DNA from 2 places in the Streptococcus sp. FSL R7-0248 genome. Region 1 is predicted to be linked to the other one. Evidence: predicted binding sites of a transcription regulator. Region 1 holds the regulator's gene; the other holds the start of a gene.
What was found. The regulator CtsR, encoded in region 1, represses protease genes until heat stress. The targets are predictions, from matches to a motif close to TTGGTCAAAAAAGGTCAAANA.
Positions count from the first base shown of each region.

Region 2: a site for CtsR is predicted at 7,153-7,173, ahead of NYE32_RS01615 (ATP-dependent Clp protease proteolytic subunit). Genes of this name have one in related genera too.

Region 1 is NZ_CP150201.1:82,856-92,080, reverse strand. It holds gene pnp (polyribonucleotide nucleotidyltransferase) at 1-1,966, opposite strand, end outside; gene pbp3 (D-alanyl-D-alanine carboxypeptidase PBP3) at 2,176-3,423, shown strand; gene pbp3 (D-alanyl-D-alanine carboxypeptidase PBP3) at 3,568-4,824, shown strand; gene NYE32_RS00520 (ATP-dependent Clp protease ATP-binding subunit) at 4,952-7,402, opposite strand; gene NYE32_RS00515 (CtsR family transcriptional regulator) at 7,403-7,858, opposite strand; gene NYE32_RS00510 (small multi-drug export protein) at 8,160-8,630, shown strand; gene tsf (translation elongation factor Ts) at 8,739-9,225, opposite strand, start outside.
Region 2 is NZ_CP150201.1:312,693-321,917, reverse strand. It holds gene cysK (cysteine synthase A) at 1-78, shown strand, start outside; gene NYE32_RS01655 (CBS and ACT domain-containing protein) at 227-886, opposite strand; gene NYE32_RS01650 (ABC transporter ATP-binding protein) at 1,021-1,731, opposite strand; gene NYE32_RS01645 (ABC transporter ATP-binding protein) at 1,731-2,495, opposite strand; gene NYE32_RS01640 (branched-chain amino acid ABC transporter permease) at 2,498-3,448, opposite strand; gene NYE32_RS01635 (branched-chain amino acid ABC transporter permease) at 3,452-4,336, opposite strand; gene NYE32_RS01630 (ABC transporter substrate-binding protein) at 4,380-5,555, opposite strand; gene NYE32_RS01625 (DUF2129 domain-containing protein) at 5,710-5,991, opposite strand; gene NYE32_RS01620 (YlbF family regulator) at 5,984-6,433, opposite strand; gene NYE32_RS01615 (ATP-dependent Clp protease proteolytic subunit) at 6,519-7,109, opposite strand; gene upp (uracil phosphoribosyltransferase) at 7,283-7,912, opposite strand; gene NYE32_RS01605 (glycoside hydrolase family 68 protein) at 8,002-9,225, opposite strand, start outside.

The DNA of each region.
Region 1 (9,225 bases):
CTGAGATGTGGACAAGAGCATCTGTCTTATTAAAGAGGTGAACAAAGGCACCGAACTTTTCAATACGCACAACTGGTACAGTGTAAACCTCTCCAACCTTAGCTTCACGTACAAGATCGGAGATGATAGCTTTAGCACGGTTAATGGCATCCTGATCACTAGAGAAAATCTGAACAAGACCTTCTTCATCGATATCGATAGTGACACCAGTCTCAGCGATAATCTTGTCAATCGTTTCGCCACCTTTACCGATGACAACCTTAATCTTGTCAACAGGAATCTGAATACTGTCAATCTTAGGCGCTGTTGGTGCCAATTCTGGACGTGGCTCAGCGATTGCTGACTCAATAACGTCAAGAATCTCAAAACGAGCTACCTTGGCTTGAGCCAAAGCCTCTTCGAGAATGGCAGGTGTAATGCCTGAAATCTTAATATCCATCTGAAGAGCTGTAATTCCTTGACGTGTACCAGCTACTTTAAAGTCCATATCTCCAAAATGGTCTTCTAAACCTTGAATATCAGTCAGGACAGTGTAGTTAGTACCATCTGAGATAAGCCCCATGGCTATCCCTGCAACAGGCGCCTTAATCGGTACACCACCAGCCATAAGAGCCAAGGTTCCTGCACAAATAGAGGCTTGTGAGGAAGAACCATTTGACTCCAAGACTTCTGCTACCAAACGGATAGCATAAGGGAACTCTTCAACACTTGGAAGAACCTGAGCAAGGGCACGTTCACCTAAGGCTCCGTGACCTATTTCACGTCGTCCTGGTGCACCATAACGCCCTGTCTCACCCACTGAATACTGAGGGAAATTATAGTGGTGAAGGAAACGTTTCTTATACTCTGGATCCAAACCATCAACAAGTTGTGTATCACTCATAGGTGCCAAAGTCAAAACTGACAAGGCTTGAGTTTGACCACGTGTAAAGAGACCTGAACCATGAACCTTAGGAAGAAAGTCAATCTCTGCGTCCAAAGGACGGATTTCATCCACACGACGGCCATCTGGACGAACCTTGTCTTCTGTAATCAAACGGCGCACTTCAGCATGTTCCATCTGCTCAAGGATTTCTGCTACATCACGCAGAATAGTTTCCTTATCTTCATCTTCTGCAAAGCGTTCTTGATAAGAGGCGAGGACCTCTTCTTTTACAGCCTGGGTTGCTGCTTCACGCGCCAGTTTTTCTTCCACCTGAACAGCCTTAGCTAATTGATCATAATAAGCTGTTTCGATTTCGACTTTTAAATCAGCATCAACTTGTAGAAGTTCAACCTCAGCCTTTTCCTTACCAACAGCTGCAACGATATAATTTTGGAAATCAACCAACTCTTGAATAGCCTCATGTCCCTTCAAGAGTGCTTGCAACATAATATCCTCAGACAATTCCTGAGCACCTGACTCTACCATATTGATAGCTTCCTTGGTACCTGCCACTGTCAAATCTAAAAGTGAAACTTCCTTATCCGCTGCACTTGGGTTGATGATGAAATCTTCTGCAGCATAGGCCACTTGAACCCCAGCAATTGGACCATTGAAAGGAATATCAGAGATAGAAAGGGCTAAAGAACTCCCAAACATAGCCGCCATCGGAGCACTAGCATTCTCATCATAAGAGAGGACCGTGTTAATGACCTGAACTTCGTTACGAAAGCCCTCCGCAAACATAGGACGAATAGGACGATCAATGAGGCGAGCAGTCAAAGTGGCATCTGTTGAAGGGCGACCCTCACGCTTGTTAAAGCCCCCCGGGAACTTGCCAGCTGCATACATTTTTTCCTCGTAATTAACCTGTAAAGGAAAGAAATCTGCCGTTGCCATCTTTTTAGACATAACAGCTGTTGATAATACAGTTGTATCTCCATAACGCACGACGACAGCACCATTAGCCTGCTTGGCTACCTGCCCAACTTCAACGACAAGCGGGCGTCCTGCAAAGGTCATCTCAAAAGTTTGTTTAGCCATGTTTGATCCCTCTTTTTATCCATGACCGGCCCTTACAAAAACGAACCGGTCAACTTTATGTCATTCATTTGATATAACTTTCATTTTACCATAATATAGTCAAAAATGGCAGAGCTCCAGCATAAGTTAGCACCCAAGTCTCCCTTTCTCTCAGATATTTAAGTCGTTTTGTGATATAATAAACACTTATGAGAGACAAAGGAATGACTATGAAAAAATTACAACACATCATTATGATTGCCTTAATCTTACTAGGCCTAGCAACACCTGCTCTAGCACAAGAACAGACAGATAACTTCAATGTTTCCGCTAAACATGCGATTGCTATCGAAGCAACTACAGGGAAAGTCCTCTATGAAAAGGACGCCACTACTCCTGATGGTGTGGCTTCAATGACTAAAATCCTAACAGCCTACATGGTCTATAAAGCAGTTGACCAAGGAAAAATTACCTGGGACACTGAAGTAGATATTTCAGACTATCCTTTCAACTTAACCGTTGATTCAGAAGTTTCAAATGTCCCACTAGATTCCCGAAAATACACTGTTAAACAGCTCCTAGATGCCACCCTCATTTCTAGCGCTAACAGTGCTGCTATTGCTCTAGCTGAAAAAATCTCAGGATCAGAGAGTGCATTTGTTGACACTATGACAGCCCAACTTAAAGAGTGGGGCATTACAGATGCTAAATTATTTAACGCTTCTGGCCTAAACAATAAATACCTTGGGGATAACCGCTATCCTGGCTCAAAACCAGATGACGAGAATACAATGAGCGCCCTAGATGTTGCAATTATTGCGGACCACCTCATCAAAGACTATCCTCAGGTACTTGAAATCACCAAGCAAACCGAAACTGACTTCGAAGGTGACAACAAATTAACGACGCACAACTACATGTTGGAGGGGCAAGACAACTACCGTGAAGGCGTTGATGGACTCAAGACGGGAACAACCGAACTTGCAGGGGCATCCTTTGTAGCCCACTCCAATGAAAATGGCATGAGTTTGATTACAGTTGTTATGAATGCGGACAATGGCGGAGAGGATGAAGCTGCTCGATTCACAGCCACAAATGAGTTGCTAGATTATGTGACTCAAAACTGGGAAATCAAAACCCTCAACACCAAAGGACAAATCGTCAAGAAAAATGATATTAAGGTAGCCGATGGAGACCGTCAAACCATCTCTGCTAAGCTCGAGTCAGACCTTACAGTCATTCAAAAAATAAACAGCAAAAATGATGCTGTTAAAATCAAAGCAAAAACCATAACAGCACCTATCAAAAAAGGTGATACTATTGGAACAGCAACCTTTGATGATAAGAATCTCGTAGGAACAGGTTACATCTCTGATCCGCCTCAAATTTCGGTAACAGCCAACCAATCTATCAAGAAAAGTTTCTTCTTAAAAGTTTGGTGGAACCATATCGTTAATTTCTTTACAGGAAATAAGTAAACACAAAACTACCTTTTAGATATCCAAAGGTAGTTTTATCTTGCCTTCAAAATTAGTCCTGTTAGTAAACGCCCCTTCTCTACACCTTATGTTCCTCTCAAAATGTGGTATAATAAATATTCAAAACACATGAAGGAACAAACCATGAAAAAACTGATTACGCTTATGATGACCTTCTTACTCTGTCTGGGAAGCGTAGCCCCTGCTTTTGCAGCAGATAAGAAAAAAGGATATGATGCCGCAGCCAAACATGCCATCGCTGTCGAAGCTAATACTGGCAAAATTTTATACGAAAAAGATGCAACCACCTCTACGGGGATTGGCTCTATTACCAAGCTTCTAACAGCCTATATGGTTTATAAAGCGGTAGACCAGGGAGACCTCAAATGGAACAGCAAAGTTGACATTTCTGACTACCCATTTGAACTAACTGTCAGTGCCGGAGTATCTAATATTCCACTAGACGCCCGCAAATACACTGTCAAACAACTTCTTGACGCAACTCTTATTTCCAGTGCCAACAGTGCATCTATTGCTCTAGCCGAGGAAATCGGAGGAACCGAAAGTAAGTTTGTCGACATGATGAAAGCCCAACTTAAAGATTGGGGTATCACTGATGCCAAGATTGTCAATGCCTCTGGTCTCAATAATTCTTACTTAGGTGACAATATCTATCCAGGCTCTAAATCAGACGAAGAAAATACCATGAGTGCTAAAGATGTTGCTATCATTGCACAACACGTGGTGAAAGAATATCCTGAAATTCTCGACATCACTAAAAAAACTGAAGCTGATTTTGATGGTGTCAACAAACTTAAAACCTTCAACTATATGCTTAAGGGACAACCTAGTTACCGTAAAGGGGTGGATGGCCTAAAAACGGGAACCACTGATTTAGCCGGTGCTTCCTTCGTGGCCCACTCAAATGAAAGTGGCATGAGCATTATCACAGTCATTATGAATGCTGATAATACCGATACTGATGACTACGCCCGTTTCACTGCAACAAATGACCTACTTAACTACGTTGTCTATCATTGGGAAAGCAAGACCATTGCCAAAAAAGGACAAGCCATCGGTAAAAGTCAAGCCCATGTTATTGATGGTAAATCTAAGCAAGTCACTGCTGTTGCTAAGTCTGACTTTAATATCATCCAAAAAATAGATGCTAACAATAGTAAACATATTAAAGTCACTACCAATCAAGTTCAAGCCCCTGTCAGCTCAAGTGACAAGGTTGGAACGGCTACCTTTGAAGATAAGTCACTTGTAGGAGAAGGTTACTTACCTGACCAAGGTATGCCTAGCATAGAACTGGTTGCTGGTAAAGAAGTTAAGAAAAGCTTCTTCCTCAAGGTCTGGTGGAATCACTTTGTCAACTTTGTCAACGAAAAACTCTAATCATTACAGTCGAGCTTTGCTCGGCTTTTTCTTTTACCCCAACTTTACAGAAAGATTGACTCTATCTTGACTCCTATTGACACAAAAAAGACAAACTACACCTGTAATCTGTCTTTTTGTTTGATTTTTACACTACTGTAAAGGTTAATTTATCTTTCGAGCAGCCGATCTTAAGGGTTTGTCCACTAACCACTTGGCCACCTAGTAAGAGCTCAGATAACTTGTCCTCCACTTGAGTTTGAATCGTACGACGTAATGGACGAGCACCCATCTCAACATCATAGCCATCTTTAGCTAAATGCTTAAGGGCAGCTGGTTGGAATTTCAAGTCAATCCCTTTTTCAGCCAAAGCTGATACCAACGGTTTCACCATAATCTTGACAATCTCACGAAGTTGCTCTTCCTCTAGACTATGGAAAACAACCTTCTCATCAATACGGTTGATAAACTCTGGGCGGTAGGCCTTCTTAAGTTCTTCCATGATACGTGACTGCATAGCTTGGTGATTATGAGAAATGTCTTGGACTCCAAAACCAACGGTCTTATCATCACGAAGAGCAGTCGCTCCCAAGTTCGAAGTCATAATGATAATGGTATTTGAGAAGTCAACTTTACGACCTCGACTATCCGTCAAGACACCGTCATCCAAAACCTGTAAGAGAATATTGAAAATATCTGGGTGAGCCTTTTCCACCTCGTCAAAGAGAAGAACTGAGTAAGGCTTATTACGAACTTTTTCTGTTAACTCACCGCCCTCATCATAGCCAACATAACCTGGAGGAGCACCGTTAAGTCGGCTAGCCGCAAATTTTTCCATGTATTCTGACATGTCAAAGCGAAGCAAAGCTGACTCATCATCAAAGAGAACTTCCGCCAATGCCTTGGCCAATTCTGTCTTACCAACACCAGTAGGCCCAAGGAACATGAAGGAACCGATCGGACGTTTTCCAGTACGAATACCTGACTGGTTACGACGAATAGCACGACTAATCGCTGAAACTGCTTCGTCTTGACCAATAACACGTTTGTGAAGCTCTGCTTCCAGATTCAAATAACGCTTGCTATCTGCCTGAGTCATCTTCTCAACAGGGATACCTGATAGACGACTAAGGGTTTGCATAATCTGATCCGCATCTACCAAGGCAGGTTTTGGTAATTTTGCTTTTTGGCTAGCCTTATATTGTTTAACAGCAGACTTCATATCACCAGATAGAAGCGCTTCATCCAAGGGCGTTATCTCACGTTTGGCTTCTTTTTTAATACGACCTTGAACAGTTGCACTCGCTTCATCTAAAAGGTCAATGGCAGAGTCAGGTAAGTTTTTACTCGTCAAATAACGATGCGCCGCCTTGACCGCTGTCTCAACCGCTTCATCAGTAATCGTTACACGATGATAGTCTTCATAAGACGAACGTAGGCCTTTTAGAATATCAATCGCCTCAGCTACACTTGGCTCCTCAATTGTAATCTTAGCAAAACGACGAGAAAGAGCTGCATCTTTTTCAATATGCTTCTGGTACTCAGCTTGAGTTGTTGCTCCAACCATATGAAGAGTTCCACGTGCTAGAGCAGGTTTCAAAATATTTGCCGCATCTAAGGTACTATCAATACCTGAACCAGAACCAATAATCGTATGCAATTCGTCAATAAAGAGAATGATTTTTCCATCAGCTTCAATCTCATCAATGATTTGATTCATACGCTCTTCGAAATCGCCACGGAAACGTGTTCCTGCAACCACACTCATCATATCAAGCTCTAAGATACGCATATCAGCCAACTCAAAAGGTACTTCGCCTGAAGCAATACGCTGTGCCAAGCCAAGCGCAAGTGCCGTCTTACCAACACCTGCTTCACCTACAAGAACTGGGTTATTCTTCGTTTTACGACTCAAAACCTGAATCATGCGTGAAATCTCTTTCTCACGTCCAATAACAGGATCAAGAGCACCTGACTCGGCCACTGCCGTTAAGTCCTTGGTATAATCTGCCAACTCCCCAGTAGAAGATTGAGGAGGCTGCATCATATTAGCAAAATTTCCTGATGTCTTTGATTTTTTAGGCTTACGAAGGTCATGAATGGCCTTCAAATCTTGCTTACTAAGACCTGCATAACGCTCCAAAGAACGTCGTAAATCGATAATGCGAGGCTTATCGCTGTCATCCTTATATTGAAAACCAGCAACTTCAAGGAGACGACAAACCATCAAATCTTTATGAAGGAGAAAGGCCATCAATACATGTTCAGACCCTACCTCTACAGCACCAGTCACACCAGCAATTCCCTCTGCCTCTTGCAACATAGCCTCTAAAGCATGTGACTGTGCACGTAAATCGATAATATCTGATTCAGACAAGTCTTTTGGACTTTTCTCCATCGCTAGTACAGCGGCTGTCTCAATCTCTTCCGCACGAATACGGTCCTCAAAATCAGTAAATGTTAGGTAGGCTACAGATCCTGGAACCTCAACCATAGCCAGAAGCACATGCCAAGTCTCCAGAAAAGGACTTCCAAAACGCTCTGCCTCAAGCTGCGCACGATGGAAAATGGCCTGCATTTTTCTTGAATATGTCGTCATCTAATTTCCTTTTCTATCCAATCTAAGTAATAGCGAGCGTAGAATACGCGAACGAATAGCAGCCGCATCTGCGCCTAAAATATCATCACTAGCAGTTGCTAAAATCAAATTTCCTTCACGTTCTGTGATGATTTTTTCATCAAAAAGCAACTGGATCAAGTCTGTAAATACCTGCTCGCTGAGCTGATCCGCTAAGTTCTGAAGCAAATCATTAATCATGTGGTGCTTATCAGAGAATCTGACTTTGACGATACGAATATAACCGCCACCTCCACGCTTACTCTCAACAATATAACCACGACTTTCTGTAAAGCGGGTCTTAATAACATAATTAATCTGACTCGGTACAACTTGAAAAGTATCTGCTAAGTTCGAGCGTTGAATCTCAGCAATTCCAGACTGGCCCAGCAATTCTTTAATATATTCTTCTATACTATCTGATGTATTTCTTGCCATCTTAATTCCTCCAGTCTAATTTGACTATAACTGACTATTATTATACCAAAAATGTCAGCACATGGGAAACTATACCTTCAAAAAGCTTTTTAAAGTTGTCATTAGAGACCATATAAGATACAATAAATAAGACTAAAATATTAGGTAACTTAAGGTGTTTGATTCAAATTTTCTATCCACTTTAACAGGCTGAGACCCACCTAATCCAATAAGTACTTTTTAGCACTTTCGCAGTAGTATTAGTCTTATCACTCTTGATAAAGTTCATATCTCTTATTTATTTCCCTATGAAAGGTTACTCATGAAATACATCATTGCACTCTTAATCTCTATGATTCCTTTAGTTGAGCTCCGTGGAGCCGTTCCTGTTGCTATCGCCTCAGGTATCCCTTGGTGGCAAGCCCTAATTCTTTGTGTCATTGGGAACATGATTCCAGTTCCAATTATCTTCTTCTTCGCCCGCCGTGTCCTCGAATGGGGGGCAGATAAACCTCTAATTGGTGGCTTCTTTACCTGGTGTCTTAAAAAAGGTCACAGTGGTGGCCAAAAACTTGAAAAAGCTGCTGGAGATAAGGGTGTCTTCTGGGCCCTTCTACTTTTTGTGGGAATTCCGCTTCCAGGAACAGGAGCTTGGACTGGTACCCTAGCAGCATCTATCCTAGATTGGGACTTTAAACGCAGTGTTATTGCTGTTATGCTTGGGGTTATCCTTGCAGGTATCATCATGGGAACACTCTCTCTTCTACTTGGTGTAAATACCTTCGCTCATTAATTACTTTTTTCAACGTCTGGGGCATGCTCAGACGTTTTTTTAATAGCAACAAAAAAGAAGTTACGATTCATTCACGTAACTTCTTTTCTTTTTATCTAGCAACTAGAATTAGTTGTTAAGAGCTGCTGCCATTGTAGCTGCAACTTCTGATTCAAAGTCGTTAGATGCTTTTTCGATACCTTCACCAACTTCAAAGCGAACGAATTCTACTACTGAAGCATTTACTGATTCAAGGTAAGCTTCAACTGTTTTGCTGTCGTCCATGATGTAAACTTGAGCAAGAAGTGTGTATGCTTGGTCAACTTTAGTGTTGTCAAGCAAGAAGCGGTCCATTTTACCTGGGATAATTTTATCCCAGATTTTTTCTGGTTTACCTTCAGCAGCCAACTCAGCTTTGATATCTTCTTCAGCTTGAGCAAGAACAGCATCAGTCAATTGAGCTTTAGAACCATATTTAAGGTGTGGAAGAGCTGGTTTGTTAACCATAGCACGGCTTTCGTTATCTTGATCGATAGCGTGGTTAAGTTGTGCCAATTCATCTTTGACAAATTGTTCGTCCAATTCAGTGTATGAAAGAACAGTTGGTTTCATCGCT
Region 2 (9,225 bases), 230 kb from region 1:
GGCAAAAAAGTCTTGACACTCTTGCCTGACAATGGTGAGCGCTACCTCTCTACAACACTTTACGATTTTCAAGACTAATAAAAAAGAAGCTGGAGCATAATGCTCTAGCCTCTTTTTATTGTATAAAGTTAAACCTGTAGTTCATTAATTACTAGAAAAAGTAAGGATTTTAATCTTATTTCCACTGAACTGTTCCTACAAACTTTCTGTTTTTTTATCCTTGTTATTAGTCTAACTCTTTTGCTTCTGTTTCTGCAATTTCAGTAACTGTAAATCCTGCTTCTACAAAAACCTTCTTGAGTTGTTCAATCCCAATCTCTCCTTCAACTTGAAGTTCAACACGAAGCACAGTGTCATTTTTAGGGGCAACAATTGTACGTTCGATGTTGAGATTCTCACTAGCAATAAGGTTCGCAATTTTTTCCAAAACACGTGGAGTATCTGTAACTTCCAACCCAATACGAATTCCAGCTTGACCATAACCAGAAATTTCCAAGAAAGCACGAAAGACATCTTTATCTGTGATAATTCCTGAAATTTGGTCATTGTCCACAACTGGAAGGACTCCAACCTTATTTTGAAGCATGATATAGATTGCATCCTCAAGGCTAGCATATTTGGAAACAGTAAGGACATTCTTAATCATGATATCTCCTACTTTTGTCTTATTAAGGAGATAGTTCATTTCATAAATTGACAAGCTTGTTGCTTTTGATGGTGAGGCCTCCGCCATTGTACCTTCTGTAACAAGCCCAACAAGTTTATCGTGTTCAATTACTGGCAAACGGCGCAAACCTTTCTCACGCATAATATCTGCAGCTGCTGCAACTGTTGTTTCTGGTGAGACATAAACTACACGTTTCGTCATAAAATCTTTTACTGCCATGTTTCATTTTCCTCCGAATGATTTCTTACTTGTATTATACCACACTAAGTGAAACCGATTGCAATATTTTACTGAAAAATTAGTATTTCACAATCAGCATGAGACGATAGAAAAACGCCCTTGGGCGCTTTTTCTTATCCTCCAAGATAGGCTTTACGAACTTCATCTGATGCAAGAAGTTCTTCACCAGTACCTGAAAGAACCACTTTACCTGTTTCAAGAACATAACCACGATCCGCAATTGACAAAGCCTTATTGGCATTTTGTTCAATCAAAAGAACTGTAGTCCCTTGTGCCTTGATATCTTCGATAATATCAAAAATTTCTTGAATAAAGATTGGAGCAAGTCCCATTGAAGGTTCATCCAAAAGCAAAAGTTTTGGACGACTCATAAGGGCACGACCCATTGCAAGCATTTGTTGCTCACCACCAGAAAGTGTCGCTGCATCTTGATTCTTACGTTCTTCTAGACGTGGGAAACGTTGGAAGACTTTTTTCAAGAGAGCTGCGTTCTCTTCTTTATTTGTATGAAGGAAAGCTCCCATTTCAAGATTTTCCATTACGGTTAATCCTGCAAATACATGACGTCCCTCAGGTACTTGAGCCAAACCTTCGGCAACAATCTTACGTGCTGGTGTTTTGTGGATGTCGTTTCCAAGATAAGAAATGGTTCCCTCAGTTGGACGAACAAGACCTGAGATGGTACGAAGAATTGATGTCTTACCTGCACCGTTAGCTCCGATAAGAGTTACGACTTCACCTTCATTAACTTCAAAGCTGACGTTTTTTACAGCTTCGATCGATCCATATTTAATTGAGAGATTTTCAACTTTCAACATTGCCATTATGCTTCACCTCCCAAGTAAGCTTCAATAACGCGTTTGTTATTCTTAATTTCATCAGGTGTTCCTTCGGCAATCAAGCGTCCATATTCCAAAACATAAATACGTTCAGTAACATCCATGACCAAACTCATATCGTGCTCAATCAAGATGATGGTAATTCCGAAGTCTTTTTGAATTTGACGAATATGAGCAGTCAATTCAGCCGTTTCTTGTGGGTTCATACCCGCAGCTGGTTCATCAAGGAAAAGAATTTTTGGTTCTGTTGCAAGTGCACGAACAATTTCCAAATGACGTTGTTGTCCGTAAGCCAAGTTTTTCGCAAGTGTATCTGCCTCACCATCCAAATTGAAGATAGCCAACAGTTTCATAGCTTTTGCTTTTAACTCTTCTTCACTTGAATAGTACTTGGGCAAACGCAAAAGAGATGCAAAGAAATTTGAAGGTTGCTTATTTGATAAACCAACAAGAACGTTTTCAAGTACAGTCATGTCTTTGAAAAGACGGATATTTTGGAAAGTACGTGACAAACCGAGTGAAGCGATTTTATAAGGTGCTTTACCGTTTAGGACTGTACCATCAAGTATAACAGTCCCTTCACTTGGCTCATAGACACCTGTCAAAAGGTTAAACAAGGTTGTTTTACCAGCACCATTTGGTCCGATAAGCCCAACCAACTCACCTTCATTGAGTTCCATTGAAACATCACCAACGGCAGTCAAACCACCGAAGTTTTTAGTCAGATTTTTAACTTCAAGAAGTGCCATTTTTATTTGCCCTCCTTAGATTTATTGAAGAATTTTGAGAGATAGAGTTCTTTTGTTCCGAGAAGTCCACCTGGACGGAAGAGCATTACAAGAATCAAAGCCAAGGCGTAAATAATCATACGAAGGTTTGAAACATTTTGTAGGAACATGTTGATAATACCAAGAACAACAGCGGCAATGATAGTACCTGTGATAGATCCAAGACCACCAAGAACGGCAATGATAAGGTAATCAATTGATTTCATGATAGTGAAGTCTTTTGGCACGACTGTACCGATGTAGCTGACATAAAGTGAGCCAGCAATCGCTGAAATCATGGCACCGATAACAAAGATAAGAACCTTCATTTTTGTGACATTAACACCCATTGACTCAGCAGCAATTTCATCTTCACGAAGAGTGATTGCTTGACGTCCAGTTGCTGAACGTAAGAAATTAAGCACCAAAATTGTAATGATTACCACAAAGAAATAAATTACAGGCCAACTAGTATAAGGAAGGATACCTGTCAAACCAGCGGCACCATTGGTCAATTCACCACCATTAACGATAATGATACGGATGATTTCAGCCATACCAAGAGTTGCAATGGCAAGGTAGTCACCTTTCAAACGAAGGGTAGGTAGACCAAAGATAAGGGCAACAATAGCTGCGATGATGACACCGACAACCATTGAGAGGTAGAAACCGTCATATGTTGGCATCATACCAGTGATGATAGCTGATGAATAGGCACCAATTGCCATGAAACCAGCTTGCCCAAGTGTAAATTGCCCTGAGAAACCAAGAACCAAGTTAGTACCAAGTCCCATAAGGATTGAGATTCCAATCCCCATTAAAATTTGGATATAGTAAAGGTTCATGATGCCTGAAAGTTCAAGACCTTTCAAGATAAGGAAGAGCCCAATGATAAGACCAAACCAAATAAGGTTTACTTTTAGATTTTTCTTCATGTCTTACACCTTCTCTTTCACATTTTTACCGAGGATACCCGCTGGACGAACCAAAAGGATAACAATCAAGACACCATAAACGATGGCATCACGGTAACTTGACAAACCAATTGCAGTTGATAATGTCTCCAAAATACCGATAACAAATCCACCAAGTGCTGCACCAGGGATAATACCGATACCACCAAGAACAGCGGCAACAAAGGCTTTAATACCTGGCGTCATACCCATAAGAGGTTCGATAGAGTTATAGTAAAGACCAATAAGGACACCCGCTGCCCCTGCTAGTGATGATCCAAGAGCAAAAGTGAAGCTAATAGTGTTATTAACATTAATACCCATCAATTCAGCGGCATCACTGTCTACAGATACGGCACGCATAGCTTTACCCATCTTAGTCTTTTTAACAATCAATTGAAGAGCAACCATAAGCACAAGCGCAACTACCAAGATAAGCAATTGCACATTTGTTACAGAGATTGATCCAAGATGATAAGTCTCAATTGCAATCTTTTGAGGGAATGAACGTGTATCTGCCCCTACAAAGAGAACCATGATGTACTCAAGGAAGAATGAGACACCGATAGCTGTAATCAAGGCAGAAATACGTGTCGAATTACGGAGCGGGCGATAAGCCAAGAACTCAATAACAACCCCTAAAATCGCACAGACAAGCATAGCAAAGACAAGGGCAACCCAGAAATTCATTCCAAGGCTATTAATCGCATAGTAACCAACGAAGGCACCCATCATATAGATGTCTCCATGGGCAAAGTTAATCAATTTGATAATCCCATAAACCATGGTATATCCAAGGGCAAGTAGGGCATAGATACTACCCAAGATAATACCATTGACTAGTTGTTGGGGAAGTTGTTCAAAAAACATATATAACCAAACTTTCTAGTTCATTTTCAGTATAGATAACAGATTATTTTTCAATTTCAACGGCTTGCGCTGAAACTTCTTCACCATTATCTCTTTTAACCATAAGAGCTGCTTTAATAGGGTTATGATCCTTATCAATCGTCATTTTACCAGTAACCCCGACAAAGTTTTTCAAATGTGCTAAGTTATCAGCAATATCAACTGATGTTTTCGCATCTTTAGATGCTTCTGCAATCATATAAACTGAATCGTACGCTAGAGCAGCAAACATATTTGGTTCAGTTTTGTAAGCTTTTTTATATGCTTCGATAAATCCTGATGCTTTGTCAGAAAGAGAAACATTTGTTGAATATCCTGATACATAGTAGACGTTTGACGCATTCTTTTTACCTGCAAGCTCAGTGAATTTCGCATCACTGAATCCATCAGGTCCAAGGATTGGTTTATCAATTCCAAGGTCACGTGCTTGTTTAGTGATAATACCAGTCTCAGTATAGTAACCAGGCATTACAATAGCATCATAATCAAGGTCTTTAAATTTAGTCAAAGCTGACTGATAGTCCTTGTCACCTGAAGCAAAGGTAGCTTCAGTAACAATTTTACCTTTATATTCACGCTTGAATTCATCCGCAATCCCCTTAGCATAATCCGAAGCATTATCATAGTAGAGAACTACTTTCTTAGCATTCAAATTATTGTAAGAATAAGCTGCCAAAACTTTACCTTGGTAGCTATCTTTAAAGGTTGTACGGAAAACAAATTTCTTAGCTCCGTTAGCATCTACCGTAAGGTCATCCTGAGTACCAGAAGGTGTCAACAAAGGAACCCCTGTTTTTTGTGATACGAGGCTAGCCGCAGCGACAGCACCTGATGTCGCTGGACCAACGATAGCATTTACATTACTCTGAATAGCCAAGTTCGTTGAAGAGGTTGAAGCTTCAGCGTTTTCAGATTTATTATCTTTTGTGACAAGCTCAAGTTTTTTGCCATCGACGCCACCAGCTTTGTTAATTTCATCAACAGCCAACTTAATACCATTTTGCTCTGCCTTACCATAGGCTGCAACGGCACCTGTCAACTCCATATTAACACCAATTTTGATGGTATCGCCAATCTTAGTACCATTGGCATTAGCAGTCACATCTGGTGACTTGCCACAGGCAACCAAGAAAATGGAAGCAAAAAAGGCTAACACAATAAGTGTGATCTTTTTAGACATAAGATTTCTCCTTAATATTTTCTTAAAAAAGTCCACCTTATAGCTTACAGAATTATCAGACAATTGTCAACTACACACAACTAAGCTTTAGCGGCAGTAATCGTTTCCATTGCTTTAAGAATAACTCTTATTAAAGAAAAAAACTTTTCTCTTATTAAAGAGAAAAGTTCTTAAACGGTTCAGGGACTGAGGTGTCATAACGTTCCAGACTACCTACAAAGTCCATATCAATATCAGAATAGTAAGAAGGCAGAGCTTTTTTCACTGCTTTCATTCCATCTAGCTCTTTCAAAATATCCTCGACCTTGTCCTCATCTACATAAAGGTGCACATAACGCATCTTAAAAGAATGGTAGACAACATCCCCAAACTTGGCAATTTTACGTAAGTCTCTATTGTAGTATAAATAAACAATAATGCCTTGACGCTTAATCATGACTCATCTTCTCCTTTATGTTAGTGTCTCCCTTTTTATGATGTGGTTTATGAGGGGCAAGAGGTAGCCCAGTATCAATAAAAATCTGATTTGAAACAGCTTGGGCAATCTCCTCACCAAGATTGGCTAAAATAGTCTGTAAATCGAACTCTGCCTGACGATAGCCAATAACCACCTCGTTTAAATCAATTTGGCGCTTCATTCGCAAAACCTGACGTTTCAACTCTCTCACATCTGGTCTAAAAGCCTCATACGCCTTAGCAGCATCATAGCTATCTTTTAATTCTTGAAATGCAAAGAGTTGCTCTTGAAGTTCTCTGTCATTTTCGAATTTCTGGCGTTTCAAACGATAATTCTCTACCTCAGGTAGCTTTAGAAAATACGAAACAAGACACTCTATAGCTTGATCAATCGCAAGCAACTCCTCATTGATTATTAACATGCTTTCTATTATAACACAAAAAGCCAGATGAAACGGTCCTTATACAACCGATTTGCATCTGACTTTTATTTAAGACAAGCTCAGTTTATTTTAATTGGTTATTAGCCATGATTTCATCGATGAAACCATATTCAAGCGTTTCTTGAGCACTCATCCAATTGTCACGTTCAGCGTCTACATGAACTTTTTCAATTGGTTGTCCAGAATTATCTGCCAAGATTTGCTCCAAATTATTACGTGTCTTGAGCAAGTGTTCAGCTGCGATAGCCATGTCTGTTTGTTGCGTACCGCCACCAGTACCACCCATTGGTTGGTGAATCATGTACTCTGCATTTGGCAACATGAAACGTTTACCTTTGGTACCGCTTGAAGCGATAATTGTTCCCATAGATGCTGCCATCCCCATAACGATAGTCTGAACATCAGACTTGATGAAGTTCATTGTATCAACAATGGCAAGACCTGCCGAAACGGATCCACCTGGTGTATTAACATAAAGATAGATATCTTTTGTATTGTCTTGAGCATCCAAGAACAAAAGTTGGGCGATAATTGAGTTTGCCATATTATCTTCAACAGGACCTGTTAACATGATGATACGATCCTTGAGCAAACGTGAGTAAATATCATAAGAACGCTCACCGCGTGATGTTTGTTCAATTACTACAGGAATCATATGAATCCTCCTTTTAATATTGTCTTGATGCTATTATATGATTTTAGTCAAATTAGGTCAAATAAAAAACATCATTCTTAGCACTCTTTTCAAAAGAGTGCTAAACTCCCCTAAACCAATCTCACTTAAAACTTATTAATCTAGTAAAAAAAGGGAAATTTTCCCTTTTCAACTTATTTTGTACCAAAGAGACGGTCACCTGCATCTCCAAGACCTGGAACAATATAACCGTTTTCATTAAGTTTCTCATCCAAAGATGCTGTGTAGATATCGATATCTGGGTGAGCATCTTGCAATTTTTTGACACCTTCTGGTGCTGCAACTAAGCAAACAAACTTGATATTAGCTGCACCACGTTTTTTAAGTGAGTCTACTGCCAAGATTGCTGAACCACCAGTCGCAAGCATAGGGTCTACTACAAAAATCTGACGTTGATCAATGTCTTCTGGTAATTTAACCAAGTACTCAACCGGCTCAAGAGTTTCCTCGTCACGATACATACCAATATGACCAACTTTAGCTGCTGGTACAAGGCTAAGGAAACCATCGACCATACCAATACCCGCACGAAGAATTGGAACAATCGCCAATTTCTTACCAGAAAGTTGTTTTTGTACAGTTTTGGTAATTGGTGTTTGAATTTCAACCTCTTCGAGAGGAAGGTCACGAGACACTTCGTAACCCATGAGCATAGCAATTTCATTAACTAGCTCACGGAAGTCCTTAGTAGAAGTATCCTCACGACGGAGGATTGAAAGTTTATGTTGAATCAGTGGATGTGAAATAACTTGAAATTTACCCATAATAGTTTCTTCCTTTGCTTTATATTCACTCCATTATATCAAAAAGGCAAAAAAAACGCTTGCTTTACTGCAAACGTTTTTGAAAAGGATTATTTTTTAGGCAAATGAATCTTTCCTGTGACCAAACCATAGCCAAGAAGAGCTAGACTTGCAATTGCTGCAAAGATAGTCGCCAAGATTGAAAGAATGTTGCTCTTTGAACCTTCTGAATCACTTGGTGTCTTAGGAGTCGTAGCAAGTTTGGCAGCAACTTTAGTATTGTTGTCTTTACTTGACTCATCAGACTTAGTTACTTCATCAGCTTTAGCGACTCCGTGAGACTGAACTTCCTCTTCAGACTTCGCTGGTTTTGGAGCTTCTGTTTCAGTGACAGACTCTTCTTTAACAGGAGTCGTTGAAACAGTTGGTCCAGTTGCTACAATAGCCTCTGGTACTGGTGACGCAATCTCTGTAGCTTGAGCTACTGGACGACGGTCACCCACAGAACCCTCTGTTGAAGGTTTCGCAGGAACCTCTACATGATGATCATCTGATGAATTATTATCATTAGATGGGCGATCTGTGAAATAAGGGAACGGATTACGAACTGGAGAATCTGGATTCGTCGGCGTTGCTGGTTTATCTTCTTTATTAGTTGATGGTTGATTATTGTCTGCTGGTTTAGAAGGTGTATCTGGTTTGTTAGACTTATCATCAACAGAATGATTACCTTCTGTTGGACTTACTGGTGTTTCTGGCTTATCTGCCTTCTTGTCTTTACCATCTTTAACAGTTACAGTCAAGACACCGTGAGCTTCAGAAACGCCTGTTGAACCATCAACTGTAGGATAAGTATGTGGTTTAAGACCATAACCCGATACCGCATAATAATCTACATTAAAGTCCTCGTTTGGCAATTTAGCACTGTTTTGATCGCCTACGTGTACCAAGCTTTCACTAGATTTATCCCAAATCCAGTCACCTTGATTCGTCATCTTAGGAAGAACTTCTGTAGTATCATCTGCATTCATCTTGATAAGGAAGCTTGGAGCCCACGTTGATTTATTCTCAGCACCGGCAATTCCACCACGGTTAGTCATGTAAGAAGTTACCAAAAGAGTATCTGATGAGCCTTCAACAGGAACCGCATAGTAAGAATAGGTAGATGTACGCCAGTCAGCTGGTACAGAGGCTGTCAAAACCACACCTGAGCCATTAAGTGGACGATATTCTCCACGGAGGCTATCTGATACGAATCCGAGCATGACAACGTCATCACCGACAGCTTCACGCGCTGCTACAGTACCTTCAGCATCCGTAGATTTATTGATACG